Regions from separate parts of the Flectobacillus roseus genome, predicted to be linked through region 1. Evidence: riboswitches for the same ligand, from Rfam matches in the RefSeq annotation. Region 1 holds a riboswitch; each other region holds the start of a gene.

Region 1 (4,437 bases):
AATTGGCGTAAAATTACTCAAAGGATTGAGACATGAGGCGTTGATGAGGCGTGCTGTTCCTACCAAAATTACAATTGATAGTAGCAGACTTACACGTGGATTTAGTTGTGTTTTTGTCATGTTTGTAATCGTTTTTACTGTTAGCAAGGTAGAAAAACAGTGCTTTCTACCTTGCCTCGCTTTTTAGTGAATACTAAATACCGCTCCAGCCATGAAGTTACGACGACGGCTATTGTAGCCTGGCACGTCCGAAAACTCCTTGTCTGTAAGGTTTTTCAAATCAAAGAATAATTTGATAGTCGAATTGATTTGATACTCTGTATAAAAATCTAATGTTGTGTAATTTCCGAGAACAACTTTTGCATCGTCGTAAGGACCACTACTTGCTTTGCTTACCGAACGAAGTGCTAATTGAGCTGACCAATTTCTCAAGATTTGATAAGCTACATTTACGTTAACTGTATGTTTTGGACGACGGAAAAGATTGGCATAGGTGGTGTCTTTACCAGCTACTTGTGTAGTTACTTCGCCATCTACAAAGGTATAATTGGCTTTTACTTGTGCTTTGCCAATAGCCCATTGAGCATCTACTTCAAACCCATGGTCTTTCTGTTGACTCAAGTTTACATAACGTCCCCAAGGGTCTTGGTTGATACTGATGTAAGCAATCACATCTTTGATATTGCGCTTGAAGTACACCCCACGAATATATGACTGGTGGTTTTTGCTAAACAATTGAGCGCCGATTTCACCTGTTTTACCTACTTCTGGCTTCAAAGCTTCGTTGCCATAAGGAGAGAATAATTGGTATAAGGATGGCGCTTTGTAGCTTGACGAATAGGTAGCTAATACTTTTAATCTTGCCCCAACCCAATAGAACGGATTAACGTTATACGTAAAGTTGTTACCATAAATAGAGTGATTGTTGTAGCGTCCACCAAGTTCTAAACCAAATCCATTGAAGTCTTGCAAATTCAAAGAAGTGTAGCCACTAAACAAACTGGTATTGGCAGTAGACGCTTTTATCGCTGGACTCTCATAAGGACCATAGCTACTAATAGACAAATAGGTTTGATCGGTATTTTGCCAACGGTTTTCGACACCTAATACCCATTTGATTTTATCAGAAAATGTATGAGCATAGTAAGCCTCCGCAAATCTTGCTACGCCACGGTAATAACCATAAGAATATTTGGCAAAAGCACCAGCCTCCACATGAGCCGAATCGTCGATATACACTCTCTGACCGTTAGTTTGCTGAAAATTAACGGTTAGTTTGCCATTTTTCAATTGATAATCGCCACCAACAGACCAAAGCAAGTTTTTGTTTTCAAAAGTATAGTCTTTTTCATCTTTGAAAGCCCCTGCATCCAAGTCTGTTTTGTAATAATTGCTCATCAAATCAGCTCTCAAGGTTAAGTTTTCACTTACCTGTTGACCCAATTTTACCTGAAAATTATTCTGCTTAAAACCGTCATTATCATAAGGAGTTTTGGCTGTTTCTGGCTGTTTAGCCGCAGAGATACCATTTGATTTTGTACCATTCCACGACAAACCATACGTCGTTTTTTTGTACTGACCACCTGCATTTACACTTGCGCGGTAGGTATCATAGCTACCGCCAGCCAAACTTCCGCTCAGACCTAATTTTTTACCACTATTTTTGGTAGTAATGATGTTAATGACACCTGCAACTGCATCAGAGCCATATAAACTTGACTGACCACCTTTTAAAATTTCGATACGCTCGATTTGGTCGATCGCAATCAAGTTGATGTCAAACGACGTAGACGCACCAGAAGGGTCATACACAGGCAAACCATCAACCAAAATCAAGGTGTAGCCAGCGCCTGCACCACGCAAATACAAATCTTGGTTTGTACCAAGTGTATTTTGAGAACCAATAACCGTAAGCCCAACTTGCTGGTTTAGCAACTCGCCTACAGTTTTACCTTTGCTACGTTGAATCGTAGCCGCATCAATCACTGACACCACTTTACCCGATTGAGATTGCTTTTGTGGGTACTTGTTGGTACTCACGACAACTTCATCAAGAACTTGAGATTTTTCAGCATTTTGAGCAATACCTTCTACACTTGCGCACAAGGCAAGCAATACAACTGATGGAAATAACTTTGAAGAATAAAACATTTAGAATTTGAACTTCCATTTTCTTATTCACCCACTTCAAAACATTCATTCCAATACTGCAAAAGGCAGCACAGAGAACTGTTTAAAAATGTTGATAATGGTCAATAAAAAAAGCGAAAATACTTTGCGAACGCTCGATTTTTGCTCATCCTCCGTAAGCGCGTATCAAGAATAATCTATGGCAGGTCTCCTGACTTCACTCGTCAAACTCGAACCTTCCCGAAATAAATTCAGTGGTTATGAGGATTGAGTTGACACGATTGAGTGTTACAGTTGCGGGGACAGTTCAGGTATCACACCTGATTCCCTATTAAGCTTTGAGGTTTTTGCTGGGAAAAACTAAAGCACCATAAACTGTTGGCAAAGTTATGGAAAAAATTAGGACAAAAAAAATAGCGTATCAACTAAATCGATACGCTATTCCAAACTACACCAAATATTATTATGATAACCACAATTGTGGCTCTCGAAAGTCTTGTTTCATTTAAAAGCACTTTGATTTTACAAATTTGAGTATTTATTATTAATAATAAAATGAGTAAAATTACTTAATTGTTAGCAAAATTTATAGATTTAAAATAAGTGCTTTCTTAAATTACTCAAAAAAACCGATAAAGTCACAAACTTTTATTTTTCGGGCTCTCATGTAAATGCGTATAATCATTTCAAACAAATCTGTTAACTTCAAAGCCAATCTCAATTTTTACATTAATTCTATAATCAAACATTTTTTTACTCCCTGAAATTTTAAAAAAATGACCCATTTTCTAAAAAACTCAAAAATCTTAACACTTTTATTCGGCAGTTTGACTCTTGGCACACAAGCCCAAACCGTTGATAAAGTAAATGACCCCGTAGAATGGATTAATCCCTTGATGGGTACAGCCTCAAAACCTAGTCTCTCTACAGGAAACACGTATCCAGCAATCGCTTTGCCTTGGGGGATGAATTTCTGGATGCCACAAACTGGCAAAATGGGCGATGGTTGGGCTTACACTTATGATGCCGACAAAATTCGTGGTTTCAAACAAACTCACCAGCCAAGTCCGTGGATCAATGACTATGGTCAGTTTGCTATTATGCCAATCACAGGTAAAATTCGTTTTCAAGAAGACCAACGTGCAAGTTGGTTTTCGCACAAAGCCGAAATTGCCAAGCCGTATTACTACAGTGTGTATTTGGCCGATCATGATGTGACCACCGAAATAACACCTACCGAGCGCGCTGCGGTCTTGCGTTTTACTTTTCCCAAAACTGACAGCGCCTTCGTAGTAATTGATGCTTTGGATAAAGGTTCTTTTGTGAAAATTATTCCTGAAAAAAATCAGATTATTGGATACTCGACCAAAAATAGTGGCGGAGTTCCAGAAAACTTCAAGAACTATTTTATCATCCAATTTGATAAGCCTATTACCTACAAATCTGTTTGGAAAGCAAAGGAATTGCTTGCGAACGAATTGTCTGTTACAGATAACCACGTAGGTGCTGTTGTTGGCTTCAAAATTTCAAAGCGTGGAGAGCAAGTAACTGCTAAAATTGCTTCTTCTTTTATCAGTTTTGAACAAGCTGAGATAAACCTAAAAGAAGTAGGAAGCCAATCTTTCGAAGAGATTAAAAATCTAGGAAAAGGCATTTGGAATACCACTCTTTCAAGAATTTCAGTAGAAGGAGGCAGTGTAGACCAAACTCGTACTTTTTACTCGTGTTTGTATCGTACGATGCTTTTTCCAAGAAAATTCTATGAGTTAGATGCTAAAGGGAAAGTTGTACACTATAGTCCGTATAATGGTCAAGTATTGCCTGGCTATATGTTTACAGATAATGGATTTTGGGATACCTTCCGCGCCGTGTTTCCATTCTTTAACCTAATGCACCGTAATTTGAACTCACAGATTATGGAAGGGTTGGTAAATGCCTATAAAGAAAGTGGATTCCTTCCAGAATGGGCAAGTCCCGGGCACCGTGATTGTATGATTGGTTCAAACTCAGCATCGTTGATCGCTGATGCTTATATCAAAGGCGTGAGAGGCTTTGATGTTGAAACACTCTATCAAGCGATGTTGAAAAACAGTGAGAATGAAGGGCCATTGACATCGGTAGGCCGTAAAGGTGTAAAATACTACAACGATTTAGGATATGTGCCTTATGATGTAAAAATCAACGAAAATGCTGCTCGTACTCTTGAATATGCTTATGATGATTTCTGTATTTATCAGTTAGGAAAAGCATTAAATAAGCCTGCTTCGGAATTAGAACGATTTGCAAAACGTTCACAAAATTATAAGA
Region 2 (4,437 bases), on a different contig from region 1:
TTCTATCGTGGTATTAGAAAAATAAGTGAAATGGTTTAATGCACATCGAAGGTTTCGACCTTCAACCTAAATATTAGGCCTACCGAAAGGGACTTAATTTTTTTGAGATTGTTTTTGGATAATTTTTAAATCCTTTCTCTTCTAGGGAAAGGATTTATTTTTTTTATATGGGGTAATATCTGCTTTTTGAGGGTGTTTTAAGCGAAATTCATGACTTAAAGGGCATTTTCTCTAAAAGAATATTTTAGTACTAATCCAAGATTAGTTTTTGGTAAAAAAAGAGAGTGTAGAATTTTTTGTTCATTTTGTTTAAAAAAAAATTGTTAAAATTATATTTTATTCAAAAAATGCTATTACATTTGTAACGCTAAACAGTTAGCAATATTCAAAAACAATCTCGACAAAATATAAAGTGATTCTCTAGCTTAGAGAAAACAATTTGATTTAACAAAAGATTTGAATCCTGAAACGGATAGAAGCTTTTAAAGATATTTTCAGAGCGAATTTTAAAATGATAAAATTTTAGGGTCACCACAAGTGACAAACTATGAAAGTACCAATTTGATTAATTTACTAAACTCAAAACAACTATTTAACTTTGAAGCTCTGATAAGCCCCAGCTAACCACTGGGGCTTTTTTATTGAGTGATTTAGTGATTTTTTATTGAGTGAGTGTTTATATTTCTCTTCAAATTTTTCAATACAAATAACGAATATACAGTTAACTATTAACCCCTTTCGAGATTTGCGATAAAATCTGCTGTTGCTCTGCCGACACATCTACTTGGCTTTCTATTGCCTCTAATTGTTTTAAGACATTTTTTAAAAACTTCTGATGTGCTTCTGATGTAATATCGAAAGGTTTGTGAGTCAAAGCTTTTTTAATTTGTTGCCATTTGGGCAAAAAAGCTTGTAAATCATCTGAGAAATAGGTTTTTACGAACTGCTCAAAAATATATTGCTCCGCCACTTCATTCGGATGAATCATATCGGCTTTATAAAAACGATAATCACGGAGGTCGTCTATCATAATTTCGTAGGACGGGAAATACGTAACATTTTCATAATCAGCGCTTAAGTAATGACAGGCAGTTCGGAGAATTGATTTAGATAATTGATTTTCGGCTAGTCCTTCTTTGGTGTGTCGCACTGGCGAAACGGTAATAATGATTTTTAAGGAAGGGTTTAGTTCGCTTATTGCTTTGTGTACCTCGGCGAATTTTTTACAAATATCCTTCACACTCAACAAGTCCTTTTCGAATAAACTTGCAGGCATTTTATGACAATTGGCTACATAGCTTGGCGTAGCTTTGAGCTGATGTACAAATGCAGTTCCGAAAGTCAAAACCAAGAAATCATATTGCTGAATCTGAATTTTTGCTAGGTTATGATTCAATAATTCCTTTAAAGACGCTTGTTGAGTTGCAAAAAACTGTGAGTGAAAATCATAATGAAACCATGTTTGCTGGTGTTGTACAAACAGCCGCTCGTCGACGTTTTGATAGCTAGGATTCAAAAGTTTGAAAATCGACATGGGGTTAAACAAAGTACCAAAAGGGTTGACTTCGGTAGCAATTTTGTTTTCTTCAAGCTTTTGTCCAATAACTTGCGCAAAGCATGAACCGACCGTCAATACTTTGGACTGAAGTTGTATCTGAAAGGGCGATTTTTCTATCTTTATTGGCGTTCTGAATTCCATAAGGCAATTTTGACTGAATATTTTATAAAGGTAAAGTTAAGCAATTTAGGCTATGATAATTTCTAAAACCTGTTTAACCAATGCGCTAGTAGCCATAAAATGAGATTCTAAAATTGAAAAGAATTCAAGAATCTCTAATTCCCTCAATCACAATTCACTACCTTTGTGGCAGATATAGGTGCTTTATGCTTCAAATCTAGGAAGTGTCAAAGCTTAATAGGGAATTAGGTGAAAAACCTAAACTGTCCCCGCAACTGTAAGTTTCGTTTTGTGTCGAATTCAATCTTCATGGCCACTGCCCTTGCGGCGGGAAGGCTCGGAGTCGATGAAACAAGTCAGGAGACCTGCCTTTTTATCTATTCTTGGTACAATTTACGGTGGATGAATTGTTGCTGAGCGTTCGCTTTTCTGTTCATTTTCTATTCTTTTATATCCAATCATCAAACCTATTTTATAGGTTTAGGAATTGATATTTAGCTAGAAAACAATTATCAAATCAATGTTTAAATCTTTATTTTTCTGTTCGGGATTACTTTGTGTGGCAAGCCTGAGTATGGCTCAAAACAACGTAACAAACCTTAACGAAGTTGTAGTTACTGCCAATAAAGTACCCCAAAAGCAATTACAGACAGGAAAAGTTTTAACCGTTATTTCCAAAGAAATTTTGGAGCGGAATGTAGGCAAATCACTTGGAGAGATCCTCAATCAGCAAGTAGGTATGCAGGTAGTAGGCTCTCAACTAACACTTGGCGCAAACCAAGAAGTTAGTATTAGAGGCTTAAGTAATGGCTATGCTTTGTTGTTGATGGATGGCATTCCATTAAATGACCCTTCTACGATTGGTAATTATTTTGACTTAAACGTTATTTCAATCGACCAAATCGAAAGAATTGAGATTTTGAAAGGAGGGCAATCCACCCTTTACGGTTCGGATGCTGTAGGTGGAGTAATAAATATTATTCGTAAAAAAGCGAGTGCTAAGCCATTTAGCGCACAAGCTAATCTTTCGGGTGGAAGTTATGGTACATGGAAAGGTGCATTGAATTTGAGTGGTACGTTGAGTAAAAATTCAAGTTATGCCGTAGCATATACCAAGTTGTACTCAAAAGGTATTTCGCAAGCGGCCAATAAAAAAGATGATAATCTGAACGAAAAAGATGCTTTTAATCAAGATGCGTTTCGTGCTCAGTTTCAGCAAAAATTTGGTGCCAATCTTACAACCAAAGTTTTTGTAACAAACGAAACTTATCGTGCCGACATTGATAATGGTGCATTTAGTGATGATAAAGACTTTGTCGCAAATAGCCGAAGCACACAGATAGGAGTAGGCGCGGAGTATTTTGTAGGAGGAGGAAAATTAGTGGCCAATTATCACTACAACGACCTCAAACGTAGCTATATCAACGATTCTAACTATGTGGCTCCTGATGCGTATGACAAGTATTCGGCAAGTAATTATGGTGCTAAAACCAACTATGCTGAATTATATGGTAGTTGGAGTTTGGGTAAAAATATAACGTGGCTGGTCGGTGCAGAATATCGTGCTCAGAAAATGAACCAAACCTATTTATCTATCAGTGATTGGGGTCCTTATGAAGATGCACCACTAAGTGATGCCTTAGCCAATGTAAATCAAGTGAGTGGTTATACCTCGTTTACCCTGAATAATTTGGGTGGTTTTGGCGCTGAAGCAGGTGGTCGTTACAATCATCATTCTTTGTACGGAAATAATTTTACCTACACGCTCAATCCTTATTATTTATTGGGTAAAAACTTAAAAGTATTAGCTAACTTTTACTCAAGTTTCAAGTCGCCAACGTTGTATCAATTGTATTCTCCTTACGGCAATACAGCCTTGAATCCCGAAAAATCATTTACACAAGAAGGCGGACTCCAATTGTTTAGCAATAACCAACAATCCTATTTCCGTGCGGTGTATTTCAATACAACCATCAACGATGTGATTATTTTCCAGTCAATCAATACTGCGCCGTATGGCAAGTATGTTAATTTCAACAAGCAAGCAAGTAAAGGTTTGGAATTAGACGCTCAAGCACAGCTAGGCAAGTTTAATCTTTCGGCTACCTATACGCATCAAATTGGCGAGCTAACAACCAAAGTGGCAGGAAAAGACACGACTTACAAAAATTTGATTCGTCGTCCTGAAAATGCTTTTACCTTGAGTTTGGGATATCAGGCTAGTTCAAAATTGTATGTGAGTTCAACTTTGAGAGGCGTAGGTGCTCGTAAAGATACTTACTATGATAACGACCAATTCAAATCTATCAATGTAGACTTGGATGCGTATCAGTTATTAGATGTATATGGTGAATATCGCATCAATTCAAAAATTAAAGCGTACGCTGATTTGAGAAACATTTTGAATACCAAATTTGTAGAAATCACAGGCTATCAAACCCGCCAATTCAATGCAAGTATTGGTTTGAGTTTGCAGTTTTAAAATAGGTATTAAAGTGAACAGGCACAAAGGCACAAAGTGGCATAGTGAAAAGAGTTTACTTTGAAGTTTCTGAATTGAATATCCAATTTTAAAATAGGCATTAAAGAGAACAGGCACAAAGTGGCAAAGTGAAAAGAGTTTACTTTGAAGTATCTGAATTGAATATCTAGTTTTAAAAAAGGCATTAAATTGAACAGGCTCAGAGGCACAAAGTGGTAAAGTGAAAAGACTCCTTGTACTTGTTTCTGAATTGAATATCCAGTTTTAAAGATAATAG
Region 3 (4,437 bases), on a different contig from region 1:
GTAATTCCAAATATCTCTCGTGAACAAGGTTTGAAAAACGCACCAAAACAAGATGGTGAGTATTTTAGAGTTCCGAAAGTAATGGAATAATTTAGTGATTTAGCGAATGAGTGATTGTTTTTATCCACAAACAGTTGGTAGAGATACAATCTATTTCGTCTAAAAATTACAATGAAGCTGTTTAAATTTCTGTAAAATTTCATGCGTCAGCAATGAATTTATACTGTTTGAGCGAAGCGAGGTGGTACGCCACTCCGATTATAAATTCTTGATTTTTTTGCGGCCGCCGCTGCGGTTACTTTTTGTATCAAGGCGGGAACGCCTAGTTAAAAAGTAAGGCAAAGAATAAATCAATAAAACTGTTTTTTGAAAGGTTTAAACAGTTTCAATATCAAAAAAGCGGTCGAAAAATAATTTCCGACCGCTTTTTTGATGCTCTTATACTAGAATAACTAGCTTAATACGCAATCATATCGTCTCTGGTGAAATATAAAACATAATCACTCATCCACTCATCCACTTAATCACCAATCACTCCATTTGAGATAGGTCTATTTTACGGTTGCGCCCACTTCTGCTCTTAAGGCTTCGGCAGCGCCTACCATGTTTTTCAAGGCTTTTTCAGTTTCTTCCCAGTGACGAGTCTTCAGTCCACAGTCTGGATTTACCCAAAGGTTTTCTAATGGAATATAGGTCAATGCTTTTTCCAAAAGTGTTGTAATTTCCTCAACCGTCGGTACTCGTGGTGAATGAATATCATATACTCCTGGACCAATTTCGTTTGGATATTTAAACTCTGCAAAAGCATCCAATAACTCCATTTGCGAACGAGAAGTTTCTATCGTAATGACATCAGCATCCAAATCAGCAATCGAATCGATAATATCATTGAATTCTGAATAACAGGCATGCGTATGTATTTGTGTACGATTAGATACGCCTGAAGCACTCAAACGAAAGGCTTTTACTGCCCAATCCAAGTAAATTGGCGCATTCTCTTTTCTCAATGGTAAACCTTCACGTATGGCTGGTTCGTCAATCTGGATAATTTTGATGCCTGCTTTTTCTAAAGTAACAACTTCCTCACGGATAGCCAATGCCAACTGAAATGCTGTTAATCGTCTCGGTTGGTCGTCTCTCACAAATGACCATTGTAACATGGTGATTGGTCCTGTGAGCATTCCTTTCACAATTTTAGAAGTTTGTGATTGTGCATATTTCGTCCAGCGAACTGTCATATCTCCTTTGCGCTCAATATCACCAAAAATAATGGGAGGTTTCACACAACGGCTGCCATAACTTTGTACCCAGCCATTTTGAGAAAATACATAACCAGACAATAGCTCACCAAAGTATTCAACCATATCATTACGCTCGAACTCGCCATGAACTAATACGTCCAAGCCCAATTCTTCTTGCCAATGAATGGCCTTTTTGATTTCAGTTTCTACTTCTTGTATATAAACTTTGTCAGAAATAAGGCCTTTTTTATAATTGGCTCTCAACTGACGTACTTCTGTTGTTTGAGGAAAAGAACCAATCGTTGTGGTAGGCAACAATGGCAATTGTAATAATTCTTTCTGAATCGACTGGCGAAGTGCAAACGGTGCTTCACGCTCAAAATCGGCATTTTTAATACCTTGAATTTGGGCTTTAACCGTTGGTCGGTGAATCAATGTTGAAGACTTTCTACTTTCAATAGCCTGTTGATTTTCAGTCAAAATAGAAGCCAAACTGCTAAATAATTGGGGTTTTGTCAAATCTGCTAATGTACGTACTTCCTTCAATTTTTGTTTAGCAAAAGCCATCCAGTTTTTAATCGTCGGAGTTAATACACTTTCGTCTTTTTCCAAATCCAAATCATAAGGCGTATGTAACAATGAACATGATGGCGCAATCCAAACACGGTCTTCGCCAAGCTTTGAAAGCGCTTTTTCAATGAAACTTAAGGAGTTGGTAAAATCATTTTTCCAAATATTTCGACCATCTACCAAGCCTAATGAAAGTTTGGTAGTTCCATTCACAAATGCTTCATGATTCAGAATATCTCCTAATTGAGATGGACAGCGAACTAAATCAACATGAAGACAGTCGACAGGCAAACTCAAAGTCGTAACTAGATTATCGCCAGAACATTCAAAATAAGTTGCCAAAACAATTTGAAGCGCTGGCAATGCTTTTCTGATTTGTTGGTAAACCTCTTGAAAAACTGCCCTCTCTTTTTCTGTCAAATCCATGACCAAATATGGTTCATCAATTTGAATCGTATGTGCACCACGACTTTCGAGTTCTTGTAATAACTCGATATAAACAGGCAACAAACGTTGAATCAAGTCTAAACGGTTAAATCCTTTTTCCTTTTCTTTACCTAAAAGCAAATAGGAAACTGGACCAATTAAGACTGGTTTTGTAACGATATCCAAGCGTTTTGCCTCCTCAAATTCTTGGACAGGTTTATTTGAAAATCTATAAAATTGTTGATTTTTAGTAAACTCAGGAACGATATAGTGGTAATTGGTATCAAACCATTTGGTCATCTCGCAGGCTACGACATCAAAACCTTCCTTCTGATAACCACGTGCCATGGCAAAGTATATTTCTAATTCCTTGCTAGACTTTCCATCCACTAAAGCTTGATAGCGTTGTGGAATTACCCCTAAGGTCAAAGACAAATCTAATACATGATCATACAATGAAAAATCGTTGCTTGGAATAAGGTCAATGCCATTTTCCTGCTGGATTTTCCAGTGCTCTAGTCTCAACTGATACGCCTGAGACTGTAATTCTTCTTTACTGATTTTGCCTGACCAGAATTGTTCGCAGGCTTTTTTGAGTTCTCTTTTGCTACCGATTCGTGGATAGCCAAGGATGTGAGTAAGCATGTTGGTTGAATGTTTAAAAATGAAATACTCAACCATTTAGGCACAACACACAAAACCTTCAACGAGTGGAACAGATTTTTCAAAAGTTTTCAGGTATCAGCTTTCGGCTTTCTAAAAAGCAAACATCATAAAACACCACATTTTGATGTTTAACAAAAGCTGACCCGAAATGTATATCAATTGAGCTACTAGTTTATCGAAATCACTAATACGCTCAATTACTCATTCGTAAATGAGCTTGAAAAATCAATGCGCGTCCAACACCCTATTCGTGAGAGTCTTGTCATTGAGAAAAGCAGCAAGTCTCCTGACTTATAACATCGTTGTACTCCTTCTCATTCCAGCTGGAACAATGGATATCTTGTACACGACTTGCTCCGAAGAGCGGTTAAATACAGTAGCACGTCTGTTCGTGATTCACACACGATTCCTTTTTAAATCAAAGCATCACTTTGATACTACTTTTCCGATTGATGTGTAAAATGGATAGGACAAAGGTATATGAGCAATCTTTTACATTTTTACACTTCACTACTATTTGTTTAAAAATTAGATAATAACAAACAATTTTTAATTTTAATTAGATAAAATATCCAATTAATTGGTTATTTAAAGTGAAACATTTTTACCAAAGGCTAATTTTTCACCTGTCCATTTCAACGATATTTTGACCATAATCAAATCGTCAACAAACTTACCTCATGATTGTATCTCAAAAAAAATTCTAATTTTAACTATTCTAAAACACGAAATCGGATAGAGGTTTAACTATTATCCTAAAAGTTGACACATAAGATGAAACATTGGTTGACAGGAATATTCATGGTAGCTCTGGTCACGAGCTGTAAGAAAAAAGTGGAAACGATTTACCCTCAAATTCAGGCTATTTCTGAATCAGTTTATGCCTCGGGTGTGGTTAAAAGTGTCAATCAGTACCAAGTTTTTCCCAAAAACTCAGGTGATATTTCTTCTCTGAAAGTAAAAGAAGGTGATTTTGTCGAAAAAGGGCAAATACTATTCGAAATTGCTAACCCTAGCGCTAAACTCAATATCGAAAATGCAGAGTTGAATTTTGAAAATGCTTCTATAAAATCAAATCAAGAACGTCTACGTGATGCTGTTATCTCCAAAGATTTAGCCTATCAAAAACTCAAGAATGATTCACTACTTTGGCGTCGTCAAAATGCGCTTTGGCAACAACAAATCGGAACGAAGGTCGACCAAGAACAGCGTGAATTAGCCTATCATAATTCCCAAACCGCTTTTCAATCAGCAGAGATACGAGTGAGCGAATTGCGTCGTCAAATCAAATTTTCTGCCGAACAATCTGCCAAAAATGTCGCATTAGCCAAAAGTATTGCTTCAGATTTTGCTGTTCGTGCAGAGGTTTCAGGACGCATTTACAGCTTTTCTAAAGAAATCGGAGAAATGGTCTCAATCCAAAATCCTGTGGCCATCATCGGTGATGCGAAGGCATTTATGCTTGAACTACAAATCGACGAAGATGATATTACTCGTGTCAAAATTGGACAAAAAGTATTACTTACGCTGGATA

Evidence for each region. A riboswitch is a leader RNA that binds a small molecule or an ion and turns the genes downstream of it on or off. The one in region 1 is predicted to bind cobalamin.
Region 2: it holds a riboswitch for cobalamin, as region 1 does, so the genes downstream of both, QM524_RS20350 (TonB-dependent receptor plug domain-containing protein) here and QM524_RS24315 (TonB-dependent receptor plug domain-containing protein) in region 1, are expected to answer to the same signal.
Region 3: it holds a riboswitch for cobalamin, as region 1 does, so the genes downstream of both, metE (5-methyltetrahydropteroyltriglutamate--homocysteine S-methyltransferase) here and QM524_RS24315 (TonB-dependent receptor plug domain-containing protein) in region 1, are expected to answer to the same signal.

What each region holds. Positions count from the first base shown of each region.
Region 1 covers NZ_JASHIF010000028.1:23,416-27,852, forward strand. The annotation lists gene QM524_RS24310 (DUF6580 family putative transport protein) at 1-120, opposite strand, end outside; gene QM524_RS24315 (TonB-dependent receptor plug domain-containing protein) at 184-2,151, opposite strand; cobalamin riboswitch at 2,315-2,518, opposite strand; gene QM524_RS24320 (GH92 family glycosyl hydrolase) at 2,907-4,437, shown strand, end outside.
Region 2 covers NZ_JASHIF010000020.1:173,375-177,811, reverse strand. The annotation lists gene QM524_RS20360 (Hint domain-containing protein) at 1-25, shown strand, start outside; gene QM524_RS20355 (GSCFA domain-containing protein) at 722-1,699, opposite strand; cobalamin riboswitch at 1,859-2,065, shown strand; gene QM524_RS20350 (TonB-dependent receptor plug domain-containing protein) at 2,199-4,160, shown strand.
Region 3 covers NZ_JASHIF010000004.1:429,702-434,138, reverse strand. The annotation lists gene gatC (Asp-tRNA(Asn)/Glu-tRNA(Gln) amidotransferase subunit GatC) at 1-90, shown strand, start outside; gene metE (5-methyltetrahydropteroyltriglutamate--homocysteine S-methyltransferase) at 552-2,882, opposite strand; cobalamin riboswitch at 3,163-3,360, opposite strand; gene QM524_RS06430 (efflux RND transporter periplasmic adaptor subunit) at 3,678-4,437, shown strand, end outside.